DNA from 2 places in the Zhihengliuella alba genome. Region 1 is predicted to be linked to the other one. Evidence: predicted binding sites of a transcription regulator. Region 1 holds the regulator's gene; the other holds the start of a gene.

Region 1 (6,392 bases):
GGACTCGGTGAGGCGATCGTCACAGCGGCGGCCGCGCACCCCGAGCGCGACTACCTCGCGGTCGAGGTCTACGCCCCTGGCCTGGCCCAGCTCATGCTGCGCGCCGGCAAGCAGGGGCTGACCAATGTGCGTGTCATCCAGGCGAACGCCCCGGAGGTCCTGGAGCACCTGCTCGCCCCGGGCAGCGTCGACGAGCTGTGGGTCTTCTTCCCGGACCCCTGGCACAAGTCTCGCCACCACAAGCGCCGCCTCGTCAAGGAGAGCTTCGCGGATCGCGCGCACCGGGCCCTGCGCCCCGGCGGTCTCTGGCGGCTCGCCACGGACTGGGAGGAGTACGCGCACCAGATGCGTGACGTCCTCGAGGCGGACACCCGCTTCGAGAACCTGCACGACGGCGAGGCCGGCGGCTGGGCGCCGCGCTTCGAGGGCCGGGTGCAGACGAGCTTCGAGACCAAGGCGCTGGCGGCGGGCCGCTCGATCTTCGACCTGGCGTACAGGCGGCGCTGACGCTGCATGACCGGGCGGGTATATTCGCTCGCATGCAACTCTTCCACAACGAGGCCATCGAGGCCTGGCTCGGCGAATCCGGCGGCTGGCTCTGGACCTGGATCATCCTGCCGGTCGTCGCGATCGTCGGCCTCTACTTCACCATCCGCACCGGAGCCGTCCAGGCACGCATGCTGCCGAACATGCTCCGCACGCTCACCGACAAGGCGCTGGTGGGCCGGGACGGCAAGCCGAAGTCCATCTCCTCCTTCCAGGCCTTCACCGTCTCCGCGGCCTCGCGCGTGGGCGTCGGCAACGTGGCCGGCGTCGCCACGGCGATCGCCATCGGCGGTCCCGGCGCCGTCTTCTGGATGTGGATCATGGCGTTCATCGGCGGCGCCTCGAGCTTCGTGGAGTCCACCCTCGGCCAGCTCTACAAGGAGAAGTCGAGCGACGGCTACATCGGCGGCCCCGCCTACTACATGCAGAAGGGGCTCAAGGCCCGCTGGCTCGGCATCGTCTTCGCCGTCATCCTGGTGATCTGCTTCCCGATCGCGTTCTCCTCCCTCCAGGCCAACACGATCGCCCAGGCCATCTCCGGGGCCGCGGGCAACAGCGATCCGACGCTCATGGTGACGATCGCCGTCGCGCTGGCCGTGCTGACGGCGCTCGTGGTGTTCGGCGGGATCCGCCGCATCGCCCAGGTCAGCCAGTCCCTGGTGCCGGCGATGGCGGTGCTCTACATCCTGGTCGGGCTCCTCGTCGTGGTCGTGAACATCTCGGAGCTGCCCCGGGTCCTCGGCTCGATCTTCACCGAGGCGTTCAACTTCCAGTCCGCCGTCGGCGGCGGTCTCGGCGCGGTCATCATGCAGGGCGTCAAGCGCGGCATGTTCTCCAACGAGGCCGGCCTGGGCTCCGCGCCGAACGTCGGCGCGACGGCGGCCGTGTCCCACCCCGTGAAGCAGGGCCTGGTGCAGACGCTCGGCGTCTACTTCGACACCTTCGTGGTCTGCTCGGTGACGGCGTTCATCATCCTGGTCTCCGTCCCGGATCCGCTCGGAGAGACGCAGGGCATCGAGCTGACCCAGGGCGCGCTGGCCGACTCGCTCGGAGCCTGGTCCGCCGTCCTGCTGGCGGTCATCATCCTGCTGCTGGCCTTCAGCTCGATCATCGGCAACTACTACTACGGCGAGGCGAACATCGCATTCATGACCCGCAGCAAGGCCGTCATGACGGCCTACCGCACGCTCGCCACCACCGCCGTCCTGATCGGCGCGCTGGCCAGCGTGAACGTGGTGTGGAGCTTCGCGGACGGGATCATGGGACTGATGGCCCTGACGAACCTGGTCTCGATCTTCCTCCTGGGCGGGATCGCCCTGAAGCTGCTCAAGCACTACAGCGCCCAGCGCGCGCTCGGCCAGGATCCCGTCTTCCTGGCCACGGACATGCCCGAGCTCAGCGGCATCACCGCGTGGACACCGGAGGACGTCGAGTCGTTCGAGCCCGCGCACGCCAAGCACGCGAAGTAGCGGGCCACCCGCTCCCGCCCGCGCCCCGCGGGCCGAGACACGATGCCGGCGGCCGGCTCCCGATCAGGGGGCCGGCCGCCGGCAGGTCTGCAGGGTGCGGCCCCGGGGGTGGGCTCAGATCGGAGCGAGCCCCGTGGTCACGCGGGCGATGTTCCGCAGCGACGTGGTGCCGGGGTCGCGGTACCCGTAGACGCTCTGCAGGCTGCCCGGAACGAAGTGGGAGGAGTTGTGGCCGGTCACGGGGTGCAGCCCGAGCTCCGGGCGGGCCTCCACGCCGAGTTCGCGGCCCACGCGCGACCGGGCCCCGCTGAGCTGACCGAGCCAGCGGCCGGCCCGCGCGATGTAGTCGCTCCGGGCCACCGCGTCGAAGAGGCGCTCGTCGCGGATGCGCAGCGACTCCACACTGTCCCGGAACCTCGACGGCAGGCCGGGCGAGCCGGTGGAGACCACGGCGTCCACGAGCGGCTGTCCCGGCGGCATGACGCGGGCCAAGTGCTCGAGGGCCAGCACGGCGACGATCGAGCCGTAGGAGTGGCCCTCCAGTGCCAGGTGCGGGCGGTCGGGCCGGAAGCGCTGCAGCCGCAGGTAGTCCTCGACGAACCGCGGGACCCCCGCCTTGGCGTGGATCGCGGAGAGGGCCATGAGGTACCCGGGCGGGCGGTAGCCGAGCCAGGCGATGGACGCCGGGTTCGGTGCGCCGACCCGGCGCTGCTCCAGCAGCACCTGCCCGGCCTCGCGGACCGTCCCCCACATGGCCGTGTCGGGTGTGATCCCCACACCCTGCAGGTGCCACGTGATGTGGCTCGCCGTGTCCAGGTCGCCGAGCGCGATCGCGGCCAGCGGCCGCGGTCCGGTGAGGTCCAGGTACAGGAGCCTCCGCTCCGGGATCGCGCGGTCCATGGAACCGTGCCGGAGCGCGTGCCCGACGCCCTCGACGGCGCGGCGCTGCCGGTCCGCGAGGCCGCGCCGCACGGCCCAGAGCTCGTCGAACCGGCGGCGCGCCTCGGCCGTGTACTCCGCATAGTCCCGTGCCACCACAGGGGGATCGTACGCCGTGGGGGCCACAGGGTGGCTCGCCTCCGGATGGGCACGCCCGCCGCGGCCGGCCGCGCGGAGTCTCGATGCCATACGGTTCGTCCGCCCTTCGTCGTCCGGGGTCAGTTCTCGACGTCGATCACGAGCCGCGATCCGTCCTCGAGCATCTGCACCGAGAAGGGGCGCTTCTCGTCGAGCGAGACGTAGTAGCTGGACGCGCCCTCGAAGACGCTCGTCGTGACGGTCTCCAGGAGGATGTCCGAGTCGCCTGTCCACGCCTTGTCCAGGACTGCGTGGCCGTGCTCCTCCCCCGCCATGCCCGGACGCAGACCGGTGACGTGGACGGCGAGGTAGGCGGAGCCGGCCATCTCGATGGGGTGGCCGCTGCCGGGCTCCGTGGGCTCCTCGACGTACTCGACGCGGTACCCCGGCAGCGCCCCGTCGGTGTGGTCGAAGACGATCCGGTCGAACCCGTCGTGGCCGCCGACGCGGGCGTCCTCGAGCAGCAGTTCGTCCCCCTCGGCCGGAACGTCGAGGGCCTCCGGGAAGCCCTCGCTCTCCCGCGGGTCGGTGCCGAAATCGCCGTCGGCCGGCGTCGGGGCGTCGCCGCTCGCGGACGGGTCCGCGTCCGTTCCGCGGCTCTCCGGTGCGGTGGCGTCCGGCTCGGCCGTTCCTGTCCCCGACGCCGCGGGGGACGAGGCGTCCGGCGTGGCCGGGGTGCTCCCCTCGGTCGGCTCGGGCTCGGTGCCGCCGGGACTGCACGCGGCCACGGCCAGGGCCAGTGCGACGCCGAGGCCCACCGCCGGCAGCACGCGTCGCCGTCGTGCGTGGGACGGGGACGCAGGCCGGGACAGCCTCGAGGGAAGGGGCCCGCTCCGGGCCGCCTCGCGGCCTGCCGTCGGCTCCCCTGCGCGCGGTTCCGTGACTGGTGCTGCCATGACCGTTCATCCTCCCGGGTCCGGCGCCGCCGGAACGGGGCGCCTGTCCTCCCAGCCTAGCGCCGCGCCGGGCCCTGGCGCGTGCGGTGCGGAGCCGCCCGCGACCGGCTGATCCACAGCTGACCAGCGACGCCTGACTCGCGGTGCCTGACCAGCACGGCCCGACCAGAACGGCCCGACCAGAACTGCCTGGCCGGCGCTGCCCCGACTAGCGACCCAGTTGGCGGCCGGACTGGCGGCGGGGCTCCCAGACCACGAGCGCCTGACTGCGCGGACGGGGACGCTCGCCGCGGGCCAGCGTCACCACGTCGCCCGCCGAGCCGGCGGCGAAGACCCGCGAGAGGTCGGACTGCAGGCGCCGCGTGGAGCGCTCGGCCTCCAGCTCCTCGGTCAGTTCGCTCACGCGCGACTGCAGCGCCTGCACCTGGTGCTCCAGCTCCATGATCCGCTTGATCCCCTCGAGCGAGACCCCGTCCTTGGAGAGGCGCTGCACCTCGCGCAGCAGCTCGACGTCGCGCGCACTGTACCGACGCTGCTTGCCACGCTGGCGCTGCGGCCTCACGATGCCCAGCCGGTCGTACTGCCGCAGCGTCTGCGGATGCATGTCGGCGAGCTGGGCCGCCACGGAGATCACGAACACCGGCGTCACATCGTCAGTCATGGCGGTCCCCTAGAGCGCGGCCTTCTCGGCCAGCCCCGCGCGGGGATCGGCGTCGGCCGTCGCCGCGGCGAACGCCTCGACGGCCTCCCGGGCCTCGCCGGACAGGTTCTGGGGCACCACGACGTCGATCGTGACCAGCAGGTCCCCGGTCGCCTTCGCCGTCTTGACGCCGCGGCCCTTCACGCGCAGGGTCCGCCCGGAGCTCGACCCGGCCGGGACCTTGAGCCGGACGGTGTCGCCGGCGAGGGTGGGGACCTCGATCTCGCCGCCGAGGGCCGCCTCCGCGAAGGAGACGGGCACATGGACCCGGATGTCGTTGCCGTCGCGGGCGAAGAACCGGTGCGGCTTCACGTGGACCTTGACCATCAGGTCGCCGGGGCCGGCCTGCCCCGGCTGGCCCTTGCCGCGCACGCGGACGGTCTGGCCGTCCTTGATGCCGGCCGGGACGCGGACCTCGACGATCTCGCCCGACGGATCGCGCAGGCTGACCTTGGTGCCCTGGATGGAGGACCCGAACGAGATGTTCGCGGTGGCCGTCCGGTCGGCGCCCTTGCGCGGCGGCTCCTGGAAGCCGCCGCCGAAGCCCCCGCCGCCGAACAGGTCGGCGAACTCGGGCGGGACCTGCCCGCCGGCGGGCCCGTAGGACCGGCGACCACCGAAGCCGCCGGCCTGCGCGCCGCCGCCGAAGAGGTTGCTGAACACGTCGTCGAATCCCGGGCCGGCGCCGGGCCCTCCCGCGCCGCCGGCGCTGAAGCGCGCCCCGGAGCCCATGGCCCGGATCGCGTCGTACTGCTGGCGCTGCTCGGGATCGGAGAGGACCGTGTTGGCCTCGGTGACGTCCTTGAAGCGCTTCTCGGCGTCCGCGTCGCCCGGGTTCGTGTCCGGGTGGTACTTGCGGGCGAGCTTGCGGTACGCCTTCTTGATGTCCGCGTCCGACGCATCCTTGGAGACACCGAGGATCGCGTAGAAGTCCTTGTCGACCCAGTCCTGGCTTGCCATCCGGCGTCTCCTCCTCGTGTGTCGGTGAATGTTAGTGCGCCGCGTCGGCGGCGGGTCGGGCCCGCCCTGGCGAGCACCGCCGTCGTACCGGAGACCCCGGCCGCCTCGGGGAGGCGACGGGACGATCCGGGACGACGGCGATGCACGCCCCCGGGCCCGCGGGGCCCGGGAGGTGTTCCGGCTACTCGCCGGTCGAGACGATCACGCCTGCGGCGCGCAGGACGCGCTCGCCCTTGCGGTAGCCGGTGCGGAGGACCTGGGCGACGTGGTCGGCCGGGACCTCCGGGTTCGGCTGCTGCATCAGCGCCTCGTGGACGTTCGGGTCGAACGCGACGCCGGCGTCGGCGATCGCCTCCAGCCCGTGGCCCTCGAGGATCGTGTTGAGCTTGCGGGCGACGGCCGCGAACGGCCCGTCCTCGAGGTCGCCGTGCTGGCGCGCGGCGTCCAGATCGTCGAGGACCGGCAGCAGGCTGGTGAGGACCGACTGCACGGCCAGCTCCCGGACCTGCTCGCGGTCGCGCTCGACCCGCTTGCGGTAGTTCACGTACTCCGCCTGCAGGCGGAGCAGATCGTTGCGCAGCTCGGCTTCGACGTCCGTCGCCGCCTCCGGCGCAGCGTCCTCGCCGGAGGCACCGTTGATGATGCGCTCCGCCTCGGCGAGGGCGTCGGCGGCATCAGCCTCCGCGCTGCCCGCTTCGGCGTCGGAGCCGCCCTCGGGGGCGCGGCCGTCCGGAGCCTGGCCCT
Region 2 (6,392 bases), on a different contig from region 1:
CTGCTGGCCCACTACTACTTCATCCGGAAAGCCCAGCCAGATGCCTGAAACCCCCTACATTCTCGCCGCGATCCTGATCAGTTCCGGCATCACCTGGGCCCTGCGGGCACTGCCGTTCGCCTTCCTGGGCCCCATGCGCCGCAGCGCATTGCTCCCATATTTGAACGACTACATGCCCCCGGGCGTCATCGCGATCCTTGTCCTCTACACAGTGCGCGAGACCCCTATCGCTCTCACCAGCACCACAGTCGCGGTGACAGCGGGGCTGATCGCCACCACCGGACTCCACCTCTGGAGGCGCAACGCGACGTTGAGCGTGCTCGGCGGTACCGCGGTCCACGTGCTGATCTCATCGTTGTTGCCCCACTGAGACGTCGTGATAAACCACGACCTAAGGCGGACCATGTGGTAGGCCAAACGCAGGGGGCGTCGCCGGCGCCGGTGCCGAGTCGAGCTACTCAGCCAACCCCATTCCCGAGCTCCTCGAGAATCCGTCCTCCCTCGAAATCGATTGGCGCCGCCCACCACTCCGCTGGCCAGGATCGGACGGATGTACGGCACGGACGGCACCATCGAAGGAATGCCATGGATGACCGGCCGTCGAAGCAAGTGAACCGCTTCGCGCTGCAACTCGACGACAGCGGCTCCTACGACTTCGTGATCGACGGCGTCAGACTTCGCGGGCAAATCTACGGTCCCGATGATGCGACTGGCGCCGACGTAACCCTGTTGAGCGTTCAGCATGCCCTGACCTGAGGCGAGGACCAGACTCGTCAGCTACTGGGGGAATTGCCGGGGGAATTCATTCCGGATCGAGTGTGGCTCTACTTCTGCCCTGCCTGTGGCGACGAAGACTGTGGCGGGTCCAGTGTTGCCATCGACTTTCACGCTGACTGTGTCGTGTGGCACGACTTTGCCCATGATCCGGGCCCCGAAGGGGGCAGGATCCAAGGGTGGACCTTGGCTCCAGACGACATCATCGAAGCGTTGGGCCCGTATACGTTCGACCGCAACGAGTACACCACCGCCCTCCGCGAGCTACTTCGACAGTTGCAGGACGAGCACCGCGCCGAGCAGACCCGGCTGGCCCGACTGTCGGAGGAGCTCGGGAACCGGGCGGGCCTCTGGGCGAAGTGGCGAGGACGGCACCGCGCTATCGACGAATAGCCGCCGAGTGCGCCCGGCAACTCCCACAACGGCTGCCGCGCGGCGTCTACTACTCGGCGGCGGCGAGCTGGCCGCAGGCTCCGTCGATCTCCTTGCCGCGGGTATCGCGCAGGGTGGTGGGCACCCCGGCGTCGTTCAGGATGTCCAGGAACTCCTGCATGACCTCCGGCTCCGACGACGTCCAGATAGACCCGGGCGTCGGGTTAAGCGGGATGGGGTTCACGTGCACCCAGCCGCGGCCGCGCGCGTTGAGCTTCTTCGCCAGCAGGCCGGCGCGCCAAGGGTGGTCGTTCATGTCCTTGATCAGCGCGTACTCGATGGAGACGCGGCGCCCGGTCTTCCGGTAGTAGTTGTAGGCGGCGTCGATCGCCTCATCCGCCTTCCAGCGGGAGTTGACCGGGATCAGATCATCGCGCAGCTCGTCGTCCGGCGCGTGCAGGGACAGCGCGAACGTGATCGGGATGTCCTCCTCGGCGAGCTTGTTGATCGCCGGCACCAGGCCGACCGTGGAGACGGTGATGCCGCGGGCACTCATGCCCAGGCCCTCTGGCGCCTCGTCGATCATGCGGTGCACGGCGTTCATGACGCGCTTGTAGTTCGCCAGGGGCTCGCCCATGCCCATGAAGACGATGTTGGTGACGCGCTCGGCGTCGTGCACGCCCTCGCGGCCGCTGCCCTTGAGCCCGCCCTCCGCGATGACGCGGTTGGCCTGGACGATCTGGTCCAGGATCTCCGCGGCGGACATGTTGCGGGTGAGGCCGTTCTGGCCCGTGGCGCAGAACGGGCAGTTCATGCCGCAGCCGCACTGACTGGACACGCACAGCGTCACGCGGCCCGGATAGCGCATGAGCACGGACTCGACCAGCGAGCCGTCGAACAGGCGCCAGAGGAACTTGATGGTGTCGCCGTTGTCCGTGACCAGGCGCTTCACCTCAGTCAGGAGGGTCGGGAACATGGCCTCCGCCAGCTCCTCGCGCTGCGCGGCCGGCAAATCCGTCATCTTCGCCGGATCCGTGGTGAAGTGCTGGAAGTAGTGCACGGAGAGCTGCTTGGCGCGGAAGCCCTGCAGGCCCATCCCCTTGAGCTTCTCCTGCCGCTCGGCCAGCGTCAGGTCCGCCAGGTGCACGGGCGGCTGGGAGACGCGCGGCTTCTGGGCGAACTGCAGCTGCGGGCGCCCATCGGGGCCCATCGGCTGCTTCCACCCCTCGGGGGTGGGGCGGACCTGCGGACGGGCGCGGTTGGGTCCGGCCGTGGAGGGGGTTTGAGAAGTCATCCTTCCCATTGTCCCACGCATCCTTAGCACATCACACGTGTTCTCCCCGACATCCTGACGCTCGCGTGACGGCGCGCCGCGGCAGGGGTGCGGACGATCCGGCTTGACCACGCCGCACAATAGAAATCTCCGACCTCCAGGGTGGAATCTATGCCAGGGATGAACTGGCTCGGGAAGGCAGGGGCAACCATGGCTCGGATCGACGTCAGCCTTGTCCCTTGGAACGATGCCCCACTTCCTCTCGGCCTGGAGGACGGCTGGGCCTCTACGTACGTCACGCAACGAATCGAGATCTCCGTCGACGGTGTTAGGCTCATCGACCTCGCTGGCGCTGACGAGGTGATACCGACGCGAGTAACCCCGTTCGACACCCTTACGCCGGCCGAGGCGTTAGAGGTTCTGCTGGGACAGGCACAGTACCCAGAGGACTTCGTCCGGCGCCGCGACGTCCCCCTGTTGTTATGCCCTTGTGGTGAGGCAGCCGAAGGGTCCTTGCTGGCAACTCTCATCGTCACCGATGAATCCGTGTGCTGGGAGAAACTGCGTTGGGAAAGTGATTGGCCGGACGCTCCTGCCACACCCGTGTGCGACGTCATTCAGTTTCATCGCGACGAATACACATCTGCACTGACGGCGGCGGCTCGCCTGAGCGAGGAGTTCGGCGGACGATCGACGAGTTTCCTGCGAGTCAGGGAGTTCGACCCTGGATTGCGTCACCGACTCCTGCGCCGATGGAGGGGTGAGCTAGCTGACCGCCTCAAGCACTTCGACATTCACGTGGTCGAACTTGCGGACGGACCGTGGAAAGACGAAGTCGATCGGCTTGTTGACTCCTCAATGAACCTGGTCGGGCTGATTCCACGCGATCATCGTGGCGAGCCTCATCTCCCCGCAGGCAGCGCAGCAGGTGAGATTATTCGCCACGCGATGATCCTTCTTGAATCGACCGAGTCATTCCGGCTGCCATGGCCGACTCTGGAGTCAGCTCAATGGCTACTGAAACAGCTGCGGCCGCCATCAGGTCGGGCCTAGGCGGGTTCCGAGCGCGAGGCCGCCCGTCCGGCGTCACACGACAGCACGGGAGGCCTCGGCCCGCGGAATCGCGAGCCGGGGCCTCCAGGGAAATTGCCCTATCCCTCCGTGATCGCGATGCGGCGCGGCTTGACCGCCTCGCTCTTCGGCACGCGGATCCGCAGCACGCCGTCGTTCAGCGTGGCGCTCACTGCGTCGGCGTCGACGGCCTCGGCCAGACGGACCCGGTAGCTGAAGCGGCCGGTGCGGCGCGTGCGGTGCCGGAGCGTCCCCTCACGCTCCTGCTCCTTCAACTCCCCGGCGACCACCAGATCCTGGCCGGACAGCTCGATCGAGACGTCCTCGCGCTTCACTCCGGGGAGCTCGACCTCGACCAGGTAGGCGTCGTCGGTCTCGCTGACGTCCGCCAGCGGGGCCCAGCCGGCCGTCGACTGGTCCGAACGGCCGAAGGTCGAGTCCATCCAGTGACCCATCTGGGTGTAGAGGTCCTCGATCTCACGGAACGGATCCCAGCGCTCCGGCGTGCTGTTGGATCGCAGTACGGGCAGTGCCATGATTTCCACCTCCGTCATCTTCGACGATTCTCGTTTCGGGCGACCTGCGCGGTGCATGCGCAGTCGATTATTCGAACGGCTCCTGCGCGGTTCCTATTCCCGGACTTGAGTACCTTCCGCCCAAGTTTTCATTCGGGGGCGACCGCCTGTGCATACAGGTTCTGAACTGCTGACAGCCAAGTCCTGCAAGCACTCTTTTGGACGCTCGCACGGCACTGCTAGTCGCCCGGGCGTCAAGGGCGTAGCCTCCAAAGCAAGCGAGGGGCCTCAGGGCCACTACCGGCCTACGTCGAAGAGCAGGGAGTCGTGGTGAGTTCAATGACAGCGAACGGCGTGAGCTCTTCCCCGAAGTCGATCACAGCGATTCCCGTGGGCCTAGTCTCGGGAGTCATCGCTTTCTGGCTGGGGAACCAGATGTTCCTCTGGATCTCCGACTCCCCTCTGATCTGGATGCGGGTCGCGGCGTCGATGTTGCTATTGGGTCTGGTCGCAGCGCTCGTCTACCTGGCCGGACATGCCATCTCCGCAGCGGCTGCCTGCGCAGCGGCCTTGCTCCTCCTCATGACTGTCGGCCTCTCGACCGAAGTTTCGCCGGTCGCCGGCAATGTTCTCCTCGACACGGGCAATCTGCTCGGATACGGGGCTCGGACCCCTCTCCCGACAGTCCTCCTCGGGGCTCTCCTGGGAGGGGTACTCCTCCGGCGCCGGAGCTCAAACGCAACCGCTAGTCGTATCCACAATTCATGACCCGTGTGGGGTAGCGATCTAAACCACATAAGCTAGGGTGTCATTATGGGAGCGACAGTCCTCTCGGGGTCAGCCATGAGCCAACAGAACACAATTTCGCGTGTAGGCTTCATTCACGCGATCGGTGCTCTACTCGCCTACGCAATCTGGCTGATCGAGTTTCAATCGATACGCCCGACCGTCTTCTCACTTACCGGCTGGTGGCCCCTACTCATGGGCGTTTCCGTGGCCGTCTCCGCACTGCTGCTTCTCTACATCAACGGCTCTAAAAAGGCTCGAATCGGCGCCTTCGGGAGCCTGCTGATCGCCGCACTGTGTGGAGTCTTCGAGGCGGGCGGCTTCGTTGTCTACAGCGCGTTCTTCGGGCTATCTCTGCTCCTGTGGGCGATCCTATTCAGATCAGCGCTTCTCGCGATTGCCGCCGTCCTCAATGTCGGTGCCCCCTCGGCGGCATTCTGGTTATCCAACGAGCCTGTGCTGGCGCTTCAGCTGGGAATACTCGCACCCCTATCGCTGATCCTCGCGGCGTTTCTCTCCAGATATTTCCGGGCGGGCACAAGGACAGGAGACTCCCTGGGCATGTCGTCCTTTCCCGACGGCACCAAGGCGGGCTCCGACCAGCGCGTGAGAACTGGCCATTAATGGCAGATGCAAACCGATGCGCAGTGATCGCTACTCGCTCGACTCTCCTTGCGCTCATGGCTTGCACTCCGGTCCTCGTCGGGTGCACGCCCCCCGCTGCTTCGGAATTGGAGGGCCCTTGGGCTCAGGAGTTCGAGCAGGCACTGGACTCCGTCTCCTCTGATTTTCAGCGCGAAGTCCTGTCTGACGGGGAGGTCACTCCCGCCGAGTACGCCGAGGCGCAGCAGCGCTTCAGGGAGTGCGCCGCCGCGTCGGGCCTCGACGTGAAAACTCACCAGGAAGGTGGGTTCTCCTTCAGCCACCCGAACCAGCAGGAGGGCGAGTCCATTGCGGAGTCGTGCAGTTTGAAGACTCTGAACTATGTCGAGGCCCTCTACCTTGATCCACTCGCCAACCCGGAGAACGTTCCCTGGGATGAGGCATATCTGAGGTGTCTGCAAGCGAGCGGGGTCGTGGAGGAATCCATGACTGCAGAGGACATGGCCAATTGGGAGTGGGACTACGACGATCCCGCCCAGCGCGCCTGTAGCGAGGACCCCCTGGGGTCCGACAGCGCGGCCACGGGCTGATGACGGACCCGCAGCGCTCACATCGATTCCGCGAGGTACTGCCCTCGTCGGCATCCCGACCGACCTGGGCCCTCGGCATCGTTGTGTCCCTGGTGCTCGGCGCCCTTCTGGGGTTCGCCTTCGCCCCGGCGCCCCTGCCGGACGAGTTCAAGCAGAGCATCGATCCCACCATCGACGTCGTGGCAGAGCCATTCGACGACGCACGCGAGCTACCCGTGGAGATCACCACGAGGCCGGGCCAGACTCTTCGTTCGCCGATCGACGGAACGATCACACGGATCGACTGTGCTCCCGGTGGGACGTGGTCCTCCGGGAGCGCGCCAGTGGCTATCGATGGATCTCCATTGCTCGCCCTAGCCACAAGCATTCCGCCCTACCGCAGCATCTCACCCGGGACAACGGGCGCAG

The links. Region 1 encodes HspR, which represses chaperone genes until heat shock. Its sites were predicted from a motif close to AAGTTGAGTCNNNNNGACTCAACTT; they were not measured.
Region 2: the regulator HspR is predicted to act here: its motif matches at 4,129-4,153, upstream of ABD784_RS10830 (Hsp20/alpha crystallin family protein).

Annotation. Positions count from the first base shown of each region.
Region 1 covers NZ_BAABCJ010000002.1:587,431-593,822, forward strand. The annotation lists gene trmB (tRNA (guanosine(46)-N7)-methyltransferase TrmB) at 1-507, shown strand, start outside; gene ABD784_RS08410 (alanine/glycine:cation symporter family protein) at 540-2,015, shown strand; gene ABD784_RS08415 (alpha/beta hydrolase) at 2,130-3,050, opposite strand; gene ABD784_RS08420 (AMIN-like domain-containing (lipo)protein) at 3,173-3,988, opposite strand; gene ABD784_RS08425 (heat shock protein transcriptional repressor HspR) at 4,197-4,649, opposite strand; gene ABD784_RS08430 (J domain-containing protein) at 4,659-5,648, opposite strand; gene ABD784_RS08435 (nucleotide exchange factor GrpE) at 5,830-6,392, opposite strand, start outside.
Region 2 covers NZ_BAABCJ010000005.1:272,534-278,925, reverse strand. The annotation lists gene ABD784_RS10860 (AzlC family ABC transporter permease) at 1-48, shown strand, start outside; gene ABD784_RS10855 (branched-chain amino acid transporter permease) at 41-370, shown strand; gene ABD784_RS10850 (hypothetical protein) at 586-756, shown strand; gene ABD784_RS10845 (hypothetical protein) at 961-1,167, shown strand; gene rlmN (dual-specificity RNA methyltransferase RlmN) at 1,217-2,449, opposite strand; gene ABD784_RS10835 (hypothetical protein) at 2,630-3,472, shown strand; gene ABD784_RS10830 (Hsp20/alpha crystallin family protein) at 3,571-4,026, opposite strand; gene ABD784_RS10825 (hypothetical protein) at 4,849-5,415, shown strand; gene ABD784_RS10820 (hypothetical protein) at 5,523-5,984, shown strand; gene ABD784_RS10815 (hypothetical protein) at 6,068-6,392, shown strand, end outside.